DNA from 2 places in the Streptomyces sp. NPDC043996 genome. Region 1 is predicted to be linked to the other one. Evidence: riboswitches for the same ligand, from Rfam matches in the RefSeq annotation. Region 1 holds a riboswitch; the other holds the start of a gene.
What was found. A riboswitch is a leader RNA that binds a small molecule or an ion and turns the genes downstream of it on or off. The one in region 1 is predicted to bind glycine.
Positions count from the first base shown of each region.

Region 2: another riboswitch for glycine. It lies ahead of gcvP (aminomethyl-transferring glycine dehydrogenase); the one in region 1 lies ahead of gcvT (glycine cleavage system aminomethyltransferase GcvT).

Region 1 is NZ_JBWKEY010000012.1:308,609-315,112, reverse strand. It holds gene AC07A4_RS29670 (L-serine ammonia-lyase) at 1-684, opposite strand, end outside; gene glyA (serine hydroxymethyltransferase) at 845-2,107, opposite strand; gene gcvH (glycine cleavage system protein GcvH) at 2,131-2,508, opposite strand; gene gcvT (glycine cleavage system aminomethyltransferase GcvT) at 2,690-3,823, opposite strand; glycine riboswitch at 3,859-3,980, opposite strand; glycine riboswitch at 3,981-4,083, opposite strand; gene AC07A4_RS29650 (AAA family ATPase) at 4,225-4,974, shown strand; gene AC07A4_RS29645 (enhanced serine sensitivity protein SseB) at 5,033-5,818, shown strand; gene AC07A4_RS29640 (enhanced serine sensitivity protein SseB C-terminal domain-containing protein) at 6,144-6,504, shown strand, end outside.
Region 2 is NZ_JBWKEY010000018.1:9,175-15,678, reverse strand. It holds gene AC07A4_RS36205 (hypothetical protein) at 1-556, shown strand, start outside; gene AC07A4_RS36200 (DUF5999 family protein) at 890-1,096, shown strand; gene gcvP (aminomethyl-transferring glycine dehydrogenase) at 1,239-4,127, opposite strand; glycine riboswitch at 4,315-4,412, opposite strand; gene AC07A4_RS36190 (PRC-barrel domain-containing protein) at 4,569-4,985, shown strand; gene AC07A4_RS36185 (DNA polymerase IV) at 5,103-6,504, opposite strand, start outside.

The sequences.
Region 1 (6,504 bases):
GCCGCGCGAGACGCAGGCCTGCATGACGCGCCAGATCTCGAGGAGGCCCTCGCGGATCTCGGCCTCGGAGCGCCAGGCCTTCTCGTTCTCCAGCATCATCGCGGAGATGGACAGGCCGGTCTCGGCGGAGAGGCGAAGCAGCTCGTCGCCGGTGCGGAAGGGATACTTCAGGACCGTGTCGTCGGGGACGATCGGGCTCTGGCCCTCCACCGCGTCCTCGTCGACGACGAAGCCGCCGCCTACCGAGTAGTAGGTCTTCTCCAGGACGAGGGCGCCCTCAGCGTCGTACGCGAAGATCGTCATGCCGTTGGCGTGGTACGGCAGGGCCTTGCGGCGGTGCAGGACCAGGTCCTCGTCGAAGTCGAAGCCGATCTCGTGCACGCCGAGGACGTTCAGGCGGCTTGACGCCTTGATCTCCTCGACGCGGTCGTCGGCGCCCTCCACGTCCACGGTCCGGGGCGACTCGCCCTCCAGGCCGAGCAGGACGGCCTTCGGGGTGCCGTGCCCGTGGCCGGTGGCGCCGAGCGAGCCGTACAGCTCGGCCCGTATGGCGTGGGTGTGGGCCAGCAGGCCCTCGTTCTTCAGGCGCCGGGCGAACATGCGCGCCGCACGCATCGGGCCGACCGTGTGGGAGCTGGACGGGCCGATGCCGATCGAGAACAGGTCGAAGACCGAGATGGCCACGAGAGAACTCCAATGGTGGGTGGTAGACGCCGTTGTCTGCCGGGTCGTGCGGAAGGCGGTGTCGGGTGGTGGGGCACGTGGTGCGGGGCACCGCGCACACCGTCCTCATGTCCAGTGTGCGCGGTGCCCCGGAAGTCCGTACCAATAAAAGCGTACGAAACTACTTCAGGCCGGCGTACAGGGGGTGCTTCGCGGCCAGAGCGGACACCCGGGCCTTGAGGGCCTCGGCGTCGTAGCCCGGCTTCAGGGCCTCGGCGATGATGTCCGACACCTCGCGGAAGTCCTCGGCCGCGAAGCCGCGGGTGGCGAGGGCGGGCGTGCCGATGCGCAGGCCCGAGGTGACCATCGGCGGGCGCGGGTCGTTCGGGATCGCGTTGCGGTTGACCGTGATGCCGACCTCGTGGAGGCGGTCCTCGGCCTGCTGGCCGTCGAGCTCGGAGTGGCGCAGGTCCACCAGGACCAGGTGCACGTCCGTACCGCCGGACAGGACGGCGACGCCGTGCTCCTTGACGTCGTCCTGGACCAGGCGCTCGGCGAGGATCCGGGCGCCCTCCAGGGTGCGCTCCTGGCGCTCCTTGAACTCGTCCGAGGCCGCCACCTTGAAGGAGACCGCCTTGGCCGCGATCACGTGCTCCAGGGGGCCGCCCTGGAAGCCGGGGAAGACCGCGGAGTTCAGCTTCTTCGCGAAGTCCTTGTTCCGGGCCAGGATGATGCCGCCGCGCGGGCCGCCGAGCGTCTTGTGCGTGGTGGAGGTGACCACGTCCGCGAACGGCACCGGGTTCGGGTGCAGGCCCGCGGCGACGAGACCGGCGAAGTGCGCCATGTCGACCCACAGCTTCGCGCCGACCTCGTCGGCGATCCGGCGGAACTCGGCGAAGTCCAGCTGGCGCGGGTAGGCGGACCAGCCCGCGATGATCACCTTGGGGCTGTTCTCCTTGGCCAGGCGCTCGACCTCGGCCATGTCGACGAGCCCGGCCTCGTCCACGTGGTACGCGACCACGTTGAACTGCTTGCCGGAGAAGTTCAGGCGCATGCCGTGGGTGAGGTGGCCGCCGTGCGCCAGGTCCAGGCCGAGGATCGTGTCGCCGGGCTGGGCGATCGCGAAGAGGGCGGCCTGGTTGGCGGAGGCGCCGGAGTGCGGCTGGACGTTGGCGTACTCGGCGCCGAACAGGTCCTTGACCCGGTCGATCGCGATCTGCTCGGTCACGTCCACGTGCTCGCAGCCGCCGTAGTAGCGGCGGCCCGGGTAGCCCTCGGCGTACTTGTTGGTGAGGACGGTGCCCTGGGCCTCCATGACGGCCACCGGAGCGAAGTTCTCCGAGGCGATCATCTCGAGGGTGGACTGCTGGCGGTCCAGCTCGGCGTCGACGGCGGCGGCGACGTCGGGGTCGAGCTCGTGGAGGGGGGTGTTGAGAAGCGACATCACACGATCCCTATCGGTATGGGTCAGCCGGCGGTGAAGGCGGTGTACTCATCGGCGGAGAGCAGCTCGTCCGGCTCGTCCGTGATGCGCACCTTGAACAGCCAACCGCCCTCGAACGGGGCGGAGTTGACCAGCGACGGGTCGTTCACGACGTCCTGGTTGGCGGCGACGACCTCGCCGTTCACCGGGGCGTAGAGGTCGCTGACCGACTTGGTCGACTCCAGTTCGCCACAGGACTCGCCCGCGGTCACCGTGTCGCCGACCTCGGGGAGCTGGGCGAAGACGACGTCACCGAGCGCGTTGGCCGCGTGCTCGGTGATGCCGACCGTCGCCACGCCGTCCTCGGCGGCCGACAGCCACTCGTGCTCCTTGCTGTAACGCAGCTGCTGGGGGTTGCTCATGGCGTGAATTCTCCTGTACGCGGGCGAGTGCTGATGCACGTGGGGACGAGCAGTCTTACGGAATGAGACGCAGTGCGACGTAATGAGACGGAACGCGACTGTTTGTGGTGAAGCGGGTGCGAGGGGCGTACGAGCGCGGTGCGCGCTCCGTACGCCGTGTCACCGCCGTGTCACCGCCGGGTCACTTCTGGCGCTTGTAGAACGGCAGCGCCACGACCTCGTACGGCTCGTGGGTGCCGCGGATGTCCACGCCGACCCCGGCGGTGCCGGGAGCCGCGTGCGAGGGGTCCACATAGGCCATGGCGATCGGCTTGCCCAGGGTCGGCGACGGGGCGCCGGAGGTGACCTCGCCGATGACCTCGCCGTCCGCCACCACGGCCATGCCCGCGCGCGGCACCCGGCGGCCCTCGGCGACCAGGCCGACGAGCTTGCGCGGGGGCGCGGTCTCGGCCCGCTCGGCCGCGCTGGCCAGGGCGTCGTGGCCCACGAAGTCCTTCCCGTGCGAGGTCTTGTCGAACTTCACCACCCGGCCCAGGCCCGCGTCGAACGGCGTGAGCGAGGTCGACAGCTCGTTGCCGTACAGCGGCATGCCCGCCTCCAGGCGCAGCGTGTCGCGGCAGGACAGGCCGCACGGGGTGAGCCCGACCGGGGCGCCGGCCTCGGTCAGCGCCCGCCACAGCCGCTCGGCGTGCTCGGGCGCCACGAACAGCTCGAAGCCGTCCTCGCCGGTGTAGCCGGTGCGGGCGATCAGGGCGGGGACCTTCGCGACGGTGCCGGGCAGGCCCGCGTAGTACTTCAGTCCTTCCAGGTCGGCGTCCGTGACTGACTTCAGGATTCCGGGGGACTCGGGGCCCTGGACGGCGATCAGGGCGTAGGCGTCGCGGTCGTCGCGGACCGTGGCGGCGAAGCCGGAGGACCGCTCGGTGAGGGCGTCGAGGACGGTCTGGGCGTTGGAGGCGTTGGCCACGACCATGTACTCGGTGTCGGCCAGGCGGTAGACGATCAGGTCGTCCAGGATGCCGCCGTCCGCCTGACAGATCATGGTGTACCGGGCGCGGCCCACGGCCACCGAGCCGATGTTGCCGACGAGCGCGAAGTTCAGCAGGTCACCGGCCTCATCGCCGGTGACGGTGATCTCGCCCATGTGGGAGAGGTCGAAGAGACCGGCCTTGGTGCGCACGGCGTTGTGCTCGTCGCGCTCGCTGCCGTACCGCAGGGGCATGTCCCAGCCCGCGAAGTCGGTCATGGTGGCGCCCAGCGAGCGGTGCAGGGCGTCGAGGGCGGTCTGACGTGGGGCGTTCGCGGTCTGACTCATCAGTACTGGCTCCAAGGCATGACGGGCGAGGTCGTTCCTCCCCATCTGTCATAAACCTGAGAGGTTCACCACGCCCCACGCGTATAACGGGGCATGACTTGCACCTTGGGTGGAGCCGCCTCGTCGACCGGAGGCAGGGCCCGCTTTTCAGATGTGCCTCGCCCGCGCGGTACGGGGCCTGAGAGATTCAAGGGAGGGACTTGCTCCTTCGGCGCCCCGCGACGCCGCAGCGTCACCAGGGACTCTCCCGCGCGGATTCAAGCGGCCGGTATGGAGTTGGCGCGCACATCATTGCACGCGCCCCCGCTTCGCAACAGCAGCAACCTGGTAACGCCCGCGCAGGGTATTACCTCCTCTTTACACTCGACGGAGAAGTACTGGGGATGAGTGACGTGACCAGCATGGGGAGGCCGATCACGGTGCGCAGGAGCAGTGCTTGCGTGACGACCACGGGTGTCGCGCTGCCCGGCGAGGGCGGTGCGCTGCCGGGGCAGCCGGGAGAGGGCGTCGCGCTGCCCGCGCAGCCGGGCACCACGGCCCGCGCCAGCCTCGGGTACTACCCGCGGCCCGTCGTCCGCGACCTCAGGGAGCGCTCCGGGTGCGGCCCGCGCCGCCTGGTGTTCGCCGCCGCCGACGTGGTCGTCGTCTCCGGTCTTCCCGGCAGCGGCAAGTCCACGTTGATCGCGAGCGCGGTGGCGGGGCCGCGCGTGGACTCCCAGGACACCCGCGACCGCTGGGCCGCCCGCATGCCCCGGCGCCTGCCGTACGCGCTCTACCGCCCCCTGGTCCGCCTCGCCCACTACGCGGGCCTGCGCCGGGCCCTGCGCGCGGGCACCGGCGTCGTCGTGCACGACTGCGGCACCCAGCCGTGGGTGCGCCGCTGGCTGGCCCGCGCCGCGGCCCGCCGTGGCGCCACCCTGCACCTGCTGCTCCTCGACGTACCGGCCCCCATGGCGCTCGCGGGCCAGCGCGAGCGCGGCCGCGGCGTGTCCCGGTACGCCTTCGCGCGGCACCGCAGGACGGTGGGCCGCCTGGTGCGCGCCGCCGAGCGCGGGGACCTGCCGCGCGGCTGCGGCTCCGCGGTCCTGCTCGACCGGGAGGCTGCGGGGGCGCTGCGGGAGATCGGGTTCGGGGGCCGGGGCGGGGTCTGAGCCCGGCGGCGTTAGGGTCGGGCCGCAGGACAGCACGCAGAGCATGGGGTCGACACAGATGGACTTTCCGGGGGACGTTCCGGCGCAGGCACACGCCCACCCTTACGGCGGCTGGCCCGCCAACGAACTCGAAGAGGTGCTCGCCGCCTCGCTCGGCGCCCCGCCGTCGGACGCGGTCGGGGCCCGGATCGTCGAGGCGCTCGGCCGCGCCCACATCTGGATCCCGCTGCCGAACGGGGGCGGGCCCGACAGCGGCACGCTCGACCTGCCGACGCTGGAGCTCGACGGCCAGGCCTATGTGCCCGTCTTCACCTCCGAGCAGCAGTTCCAGCAGGTCACCGGGGGGACGATGAGCTGCACGGTGGCGCCCGCGGTGGAGTTCGCCCGCGGGCTCCAGCCGGAGCTCGGGATCGCCCTGAACCCGGAGGGCACGGTCGGCGCGCCGCTGCCGCCCGCCGCGGTGGCCGCGCTGTGCCAGGTGGGGCGCACGGAGCTGGACGGGCCTGTGAGCGGGGGCCGGGTGCGGCTCTATGAACCGGACTGGCAGGACGACCCGGTGGACTTCCTCTCCGCGGCCTCGCGGGAGTTCGCGGCGGTGGGCGTGGTCCTCAGCGCCCGGCGCTGCCTCGCCGTGGTCGAGGACGAGGCGCCGACCCTGTTCGTCGGCGTCGAACTCTCCTCCTGGGAGGGCGACGCCCGAGACCTGCCCATGCGCGCCCTGGGCCAGGCCCTGGCCGACACCCCCGTCCCCTGGCCCGTGAACCTGGTCCTCCTGGACGTGGCCCAGGACCCGGTGGCCGACTGGATGCGCCAACGGCTCCGCCCGTTCTACAGCCCCCACTGACCCCCCTGCCGGGTGCGCCCCCGATCGGCCTGCGGCCTCGTCCTCAAACGCCGGACGGGCTGAATCTTCGCGCTTCGCGCTCGTCCTCAATCGCCGGACGGGCTCAATACCTGCCGGTTGCGGCGAGGAGTTTCAGCCCGTCCGGCGTTTGAGGACGAGGCGCGGAGCGCCAATTGCTGTTGAGCGGGGGAACGGGGGCAGCAGCCCCCGGTTCGGGAAGGGGCGGGCCTGGGGCGCCCCGCGAGGGCGCACCCCGCGCTTAAGCTGGGGGCATCACACGGTCGGCACACGGCCGTGCAGGCATGTCGCGAAGGGGCGGTTACGGGTGAGCGCGTCGGGCACGGCTGCGGCCGGAAAGGTCGAGCACATGCTGCGCCAGGTGACGCCGGGGCGCTATGACGCGTACGAGGCACTCCTGCACGCCCTCGCCGACGACAAGGTCTGGATGCTGCTCTGGCACGGCCAGGCCGGATCCCCGGACGCCCAGTACGGAAACATGGAGGTGGAGGGGTACGGCTACGCCCCGTGCGTGACCTCCGCCCAGGAGCTCTCCGCCAGCGGCTGGAACCGCGGCTACGAGGTCGTCGGCGGCCTCGACGTCGCCCGCGCCCTCTTCCCCGACCACTACGGCCTCTGGCTCAACCCGCACGCTCCCGGCGGCGGCGTCGGCGTGCCCTGGCTGGACC
Region 2 (6,504 bases), on a different contig from region 1:
GCGCAGTGTCCTCGCGGCCCTCGGCTCCCCCACCGCCGTACGCGAGGCCCGCACCCCTTCCCTGCGCGCCGCTCAGGCGCCCACGAGCCCGGACCTCCCGCTGCCCGTCCACGAGCTGGACCGCGCGGCGGCGCCCACCCCGGCGGGCGGGACACCGACGAAGCTCACCGGCTGGCGCTTCCTGATCCGCTGCGGCGAGCGCGCGGTGGCGGCCGCGGAGACGATGCTCACGCCGGACGGCTGGGCGTTCTCCCACTTCTGCGAGGGTCCGTACATCGCCTCCGCCGAGCGCGCCCTGCGCCACGCCGAGGCCATGCCGGGATCGCACCAGCCGCGCCTGCTCTCCGTCCCCGAGCTGTACATGCTCACGCTGTGGCTGCACGGCGACCGCACGGCGGACGCCACCACGGGCCCCCTCGCCCCCGCGGACATCCTGGTACCGCTCTCTCCGGCGCCGCCCGGCATCGCGGCCCACCGCCCGCACCGCGCCGCCGACCTGCTTCCGGTGCTCACCCACCGGCTCACCCCGGTGCCGCTGCTCGGCTCGCCCGCCTGACGCCCGGCCTCTCCCGCCCCGTGCCCCGCGGCCCCCGGCCGCGGGGCACGGCCGCGTCCGGACCCCGCCCGACCGGACTAGTCCACTTCGGTCACCCCGAACCACCCGAAGGGACAGGGCAGTTGCGATGAACCGTCCGGGCGGGTGATACGTCCTTAGAGCAGTAGGAGGCGCTGCCGCAAAATCCCTGCGGAATCACGCCCGCGGGGCAACACTGGACTGGACCGACCAAACCAACGGGGACCGACCACACCAACGGGGGGCGGCATGAACACCGCATCGAGCCGCGGGACAGACGCGACACCCACCACTACGCAGCGAAAGAACCCTTCCATGTGCCAGCACCAGCCACCGTGCCCGACAGCCGAATCCGCCGACCGGGAAGCAGCGCTCCTCGTGGCGCACCACCCGGAACAGGGCTGGAGCCTGCTGTGCAACGGCGTCCTGCTCTTCGAGGACACCGGTGAGCTGCTGCCGAACGGCGAGATCATCGCGCCGCACCGGCCGCTGGGCATCAACCAGGTGATGACGGCCGCTTGAGCCGAACGCACCCGCGGCGACAGGCCGTGACACCGCTCAACACAAGGGCCGGCCCGGAAGACTTCCGAGAAGTCTCTCGAACCGGCCCTGATTCGTGCCCTGATTCGTGCCCTGCTCACGCCCGCCGCGGGCGGGCGCGCGCTCAGTCCTCGTAGGCGTCCAGCGGCGGGCAGGAGCAGACCAGGTTGCGGTCGCCGAACGCCTGGTCGATGCGGCGGACCGGCGGCCAGTACTTGTCAGCCGCCGAGACCCCGGCCGGGAACACGGCCTCCGCACGGCTGTAGCCGTGGTCCCAGTCGCCGCCGAGCGCGGCCGCGGTGTGCGGGGCGTTGCGCAGCGGGTTGTCCTCCGCGGTCCACTCGCCGCTCGCGACCCGCTCGATCTCCCCGCGGATGGCGATCATCGCCTCGCAGAACCGGTCGATCTCGTCGAGGTCCTCGCTCTCCGTGGGCTCGATCATCAGCGTGCCCGCGACCGGGAAGGACATGGTCGGCGCGTGGAAGCCGTAGTCGATCAGGCGCTTGGCGATGTCGTCCACGCTCACGCCCGTGGCCTTGCTGAGCGGCCGCAGGTCGATGATGCACTCGTGGGCGACGAGCCCGCCGGGGCCGGTGTAGAGCACCGGGAAGTGCGGCTCGATGCGCTTGGCGATGTAGTTCGCCGACAGGACCGCCACCTGCGTGGCCCGCTTCAGGCCCTCGCCGCCCATGAGCCGGACGTACGACCACGAGATCGGCAGGATCCCCGCCGAGCCCCAGGGCGCGGCCGAGATCGGCCCGACGCCGGTCTCGGGTCCGGCCGCGGGCTGCAGCGGGTGGTTCGGCAGGTACGGGGCGAGGTGCTCGCGCACGGCCACCGGGCCGACGCCGGGGCCGCCGCCGCCGTGCGGGATGCAGAAGGTCTTGTGCAGGTTCAGGTGCGAGACATCGCCGCCGAAGTGGCCCGGCTTGGCGAGGCCCACCAGGGCGTTGAGGTTGGCGCCGTCGACGTACACCTGGCCGCCCGCGTCGTGCACGGCCGCGCAGATGTCGGCGACGTGCTCCTCGAAGACGCCGTGCGTGGACGGGTAGGTGATCATCAGGACGGCCAGTTCGGCGCGGTGCTTCTCGATCTTGGCACGCAGGTCGTCGACGTCGATCTCACCGTCGTCGGCGGTCTTCACGACGACGACCTTCATCCCGGCCATCACCGCGCTCGCCGCGTTGGTGCCGTGCGCGGAGGACGGGATGAGGCAGACGGTGCGCTGGTCGTCGCCGTTCGCGCGGTGGTAGCCGCGCACCGCGAGCAGACCGGCGAGCTCGCCCTGGGAGCCGGCGTTCGGCTGGAGCGAGACCTTGTCGTAGCCGGTGACCTCGGAGAGACGTTCCTCCAGCTCACGGATGAGGGTCAGATAACCGGCCGCCTGCTCGGCGGGGGCGAACGGGTGCAGCTGCCCGAACTCCGGCCAGGTGACGGGCTCCATCTCCGTGGTCGCGTTGAGCTTCATCGTGCAGGAGCCCAGCGGGATCATGCCGCGGTCGAGCGCGTAGTCGCGGTCGGCGAGCCGGCGCAGGTAGCGCAGCATCGCGGTCTCGGAGCGGTGCTGGTGGAAGACCGGGTGGGTCAGGTACGCGTCGGAGCGGAGCAGCCCGGCCGGGAGGACGTCCGCGGTGTTCGCGTCAAGGGCCGCCACGTCGGCCTCCACGCCGAACGCCGCCCAGACCGCGGTGAGCTGGGCGCGCGTGGTGGTCTCGTCGCAGGCGAACGACACGTGGTCGGCGTCGACGAGGTGGATGTTGACCCCGCCCTCGCGCGCGGCGGCGACGAGGTCCGCGGCCTTGCCGGGCACGCGCGCGGTCAGCGTGTCGAAGTACGTGCCGTGCACGACCTCGACGCCACCGGCCTTGAGGCCCTCGGCGAGCAGCGTGGCGTAGCGGTGGGTGCGCCGGGCGATCGTCTTCAGGCCCTCGGGGCCGTGGTAGACGGCGTACATCCCGGCCATGACGGCGAGCAGCACCTGCGCGGTACAGATGTTGCTGGTGGCCTTCTCCCGGCGGATGTGCTGCTCGCGGGTCTGCAGGGCGAGTCGGTAGGCCTTGTTGCCGTCGGCATCGACGGAGACGCCGACCAGGCGGCCGGGGAGGCTGCGGGCGAACTTCTCGCGCACCGCCATGTATCCGGCGTGCGGGCCGCCGAAGCCCATCGGGACGCCGAAGCGCTGGGTGGTGCCGACGGCGATGTCGGCGCCGAGCTCACCGGGCGAGGTGAGCAGCGTGAGCGCGAGCAGGTCGGCGGCGACGGTGACGACCGCGCCAAGCTCGTGCGCCTGGTCGATGAGGGGCTTGATGTCGCGTACGGCACCGGAGGCGCCCGGGTACTGGACCAGCACGCCGTTGATCTCGCGCTCGGCCAGGTCGGCGGGGATGCCGCCGGACAGGTCGGCGACGACGACCTCGACGCCGGTCGGCTCGGCGCGGGTCTGGATCACGGCGATGGTCTGCGGCAGGGCGTCGGCGTCGACCAGGAAGAGGCCGTTCTTGGCCTTGCCCATGCGCCGCGAGAGCGCCATGGCCTCGGCGGCCGCGGTGCCCTCGTCGAGGAGGGAGGCACCGGAGGTGGGCAGTCCGGTCAGGTCGGCGACGACGGTCTGGAAGTTGAGCAGCGCCTCCAGACGGCCCTGGGAGATCTCCGGCTGGTACGGCGTGTACGCCGTGTACCAGGACGGGTTCTCCATCACGTTGCGCAGGATCACCGGCGGCGTGAACGTCCCGTAGTAGCCGAGGCCGATCATCGAGTCCAGGACCTGGTTGCGGTCCGCGAGGGAGCGCAGTTCGGCCAGGACCTCGGCCTCGGTGCGCGCGCCCGGCAGCTCGAGCGCCTCGGCGTTCTTGATCACATCGGGTACGGCGGCGGCCGTGAGCTCGTCCAGCGAGCCGTAGCCGACCTGGGCGAGCATCTTGGCGCGGGCTTCGGCATCGGGTCCGATGTGGCGCTGCTCGAAGGGGATTCCCTGCTCGAGCTGCGAGAGCGGAGTGCGAGAGGTGGCGGTCATTGCGGAGGCCTCCTGGTCTGACGCGACCTGCGAGGGGCACCACGGCGCGGGTACCCGGACGGCCTCCCCCTCTGTCATCGCAACCTGAGAGCTTCACAGCAGGCCCGGAGGCATGCTGCTTGCACCGTCGGTGAGGAAGGGTTTCGGAACGTGCCCGCCCGACGCCCGCCCTACTTTCCAGAGTGGCCTCATCCATGCGGTACAGGGGCCTGAGAGATTCCGGGGAGGAGTTGCTCCTTCGGCGCCTCCGGTGCTGCCACCGAAGAGCTCTCCCGCACGGGGTCAACAGCCGCTTGCCAGCCTACCAGCGCGGCCCACGGCCGATCCCTCGAGTGGCCGCCTGTCCCGATGTGCTCTTTCGTAGTCATGATGACCGAATTTGTAGTCATGACGACCGAAAACGGTTGAGCCAGGATGAGGTGCGATCCACCGGGAGGCCATGTGCAGACCGACATCGATCCGCGTGATCTGATCGGCCGCAAGGCGTTCGACCGCGACGGCAACAAGATCGGCACGGTCGACGAGATCTACCTCGACGACGCCACCGGCGCCCCGGAGTGGGCGGCCATACGCACCGGCCTTTTCAGCCGTGACGCCTTCGTCCCGCTGGAGCCCAGCGAGCTGGTCAAGGACGGCACGCTCCGCGTCCCCTTCGAGCGCGCCCTGATCAAGGACGCCCCTGACTTCGGCGTGGGCCGCCACCTCTCCCCCGAGCAGGAGCTCCAGCTCTACCGCCACTACGGCCTGGACGTGGCGCCCGCTCCGCCCCTGCCGGACCACGACTTCGGCACGGTGGAGACCCCGGACCCCGCCTCGGACCCCGCCCGGGACACCACGACCGACGGCCCCGAGCGCTGAGGCCCACCGGAACCGACCGGGCCAACCGGGCCAACCGGGCCGACCGGGCCGACCGGGCCGACCGGGCCGACCGGGCCGACCAAGCCTCCGGAACCGACCTGGCCTCCGGCAGAGCGCTCAGACCCCACCCGTCACCGCCCCACCAGCCTCGACCTCCCCCACCGCGGACTCTCTCTCCACGGCCCCCTCCGCCCCCTCCGCCCCCTCATCCACCGCCACCAACGGCAGCGGATCCGAAGGCTCCAGCTCCAGATCGTCCGTCCGGAACGTCCGCACCCGCCCCGGCTCCGACCCGGGCGTCTCGAACCTCACGGTCACCCGGCCCAGACCGCTGCCCTGCACCCACCCCGCCCCGTACACCGCGTGCCGCACGTCATGCCCCGCGGGCCACCGCCGCTCGGAGAGCGCCACGGGATCCTCGGCGCCCGGGGCCTCCTCCGCCTCGCCCACCGGCGCCGCCCCGGCGTCCCCCGCCTCCCCCTCCGCGAAGGCCGCCGCGAGGTCCGCCCCCACCACCGCCTGGGCCTGCGCGAAGAGGTCCTCCTGCGTGAAGTCCGCGAGACCGCTCACCCCCACCCCCAGGAGCCGCACGCCCCCCGTGGTGTCCACCGACTCCAGCAGCCGCGCCGCGGCCTCCCGGACCACCGCGGGGTCGTCCGTGGGCCCGCGCAGGGTCTCGGAGCGCGTCAGCGTGGAGAAATCGAACCGCCGTACCTTCAGGACGATGGTCCGGCCGGAGTGCCCGGCCGCCCGCAGCCGCCCCACGCACCGGTCGGCGAGCCGCGCCACTTCCATCCGCACCCGCACCCGGTCGTGGATGTCCACGTCGTACGTGTCCTCGACGCTGACCGACTTGGTGTCACGCTCGGCCACCACGGGCCGTTCGTCCCGGGCCAGCGCCATCGCGTACAGCGCCCCGCCGTGGGCCTTGCCGAGCAGCCGTACGAGTTCGTCCTCGCCCGCCCCGGCGAGCTCCTCGACCGTGGTCATCCCGGCCCGCCGCAGATGGTCCCCCGTGGCGGGCCCGACGCCGGGCAGCACCCGCACGGGCATCGGCCCGAGCAGCGCCCGCTCCGTGCCCGGCTCTATGAGCACGAGCCCGTCCGGCTTGGCCTGCTCCGAAGCGATCTTCGCCAGCATCTTGGACACCGCGAGCCCCACGGACCCGGTCAGTCCCGTCACCCGCAGGATGTCCGCGCGCAGCCGCTCCCCCACGGCCCGCGCCGACGCCTCGTCGTCCGCGAGGCCGCCCGCCTCCAGGTCCACGAAGGCCTCGTCGAGGCTGAGCGGCTCCACCAGCGGCGACAGCTCCCGCAGCAGCCCCATGACCTGATCGCTGATGTCCCGGTAAAGGCCGAAGCGCGGCACCAGATACGCGGCGTTCGGGGCCAGCCGCCGGGCCTGCCCCATCGGCATCGCCGAGTGCACCCCGAACCGGCGCGCCTCATAGGACGCCGTGGCGACGACACCGCGCGGCCCGAGACCGCCGACCACGACGGCCTTGCCGCGCAGGCTCGGC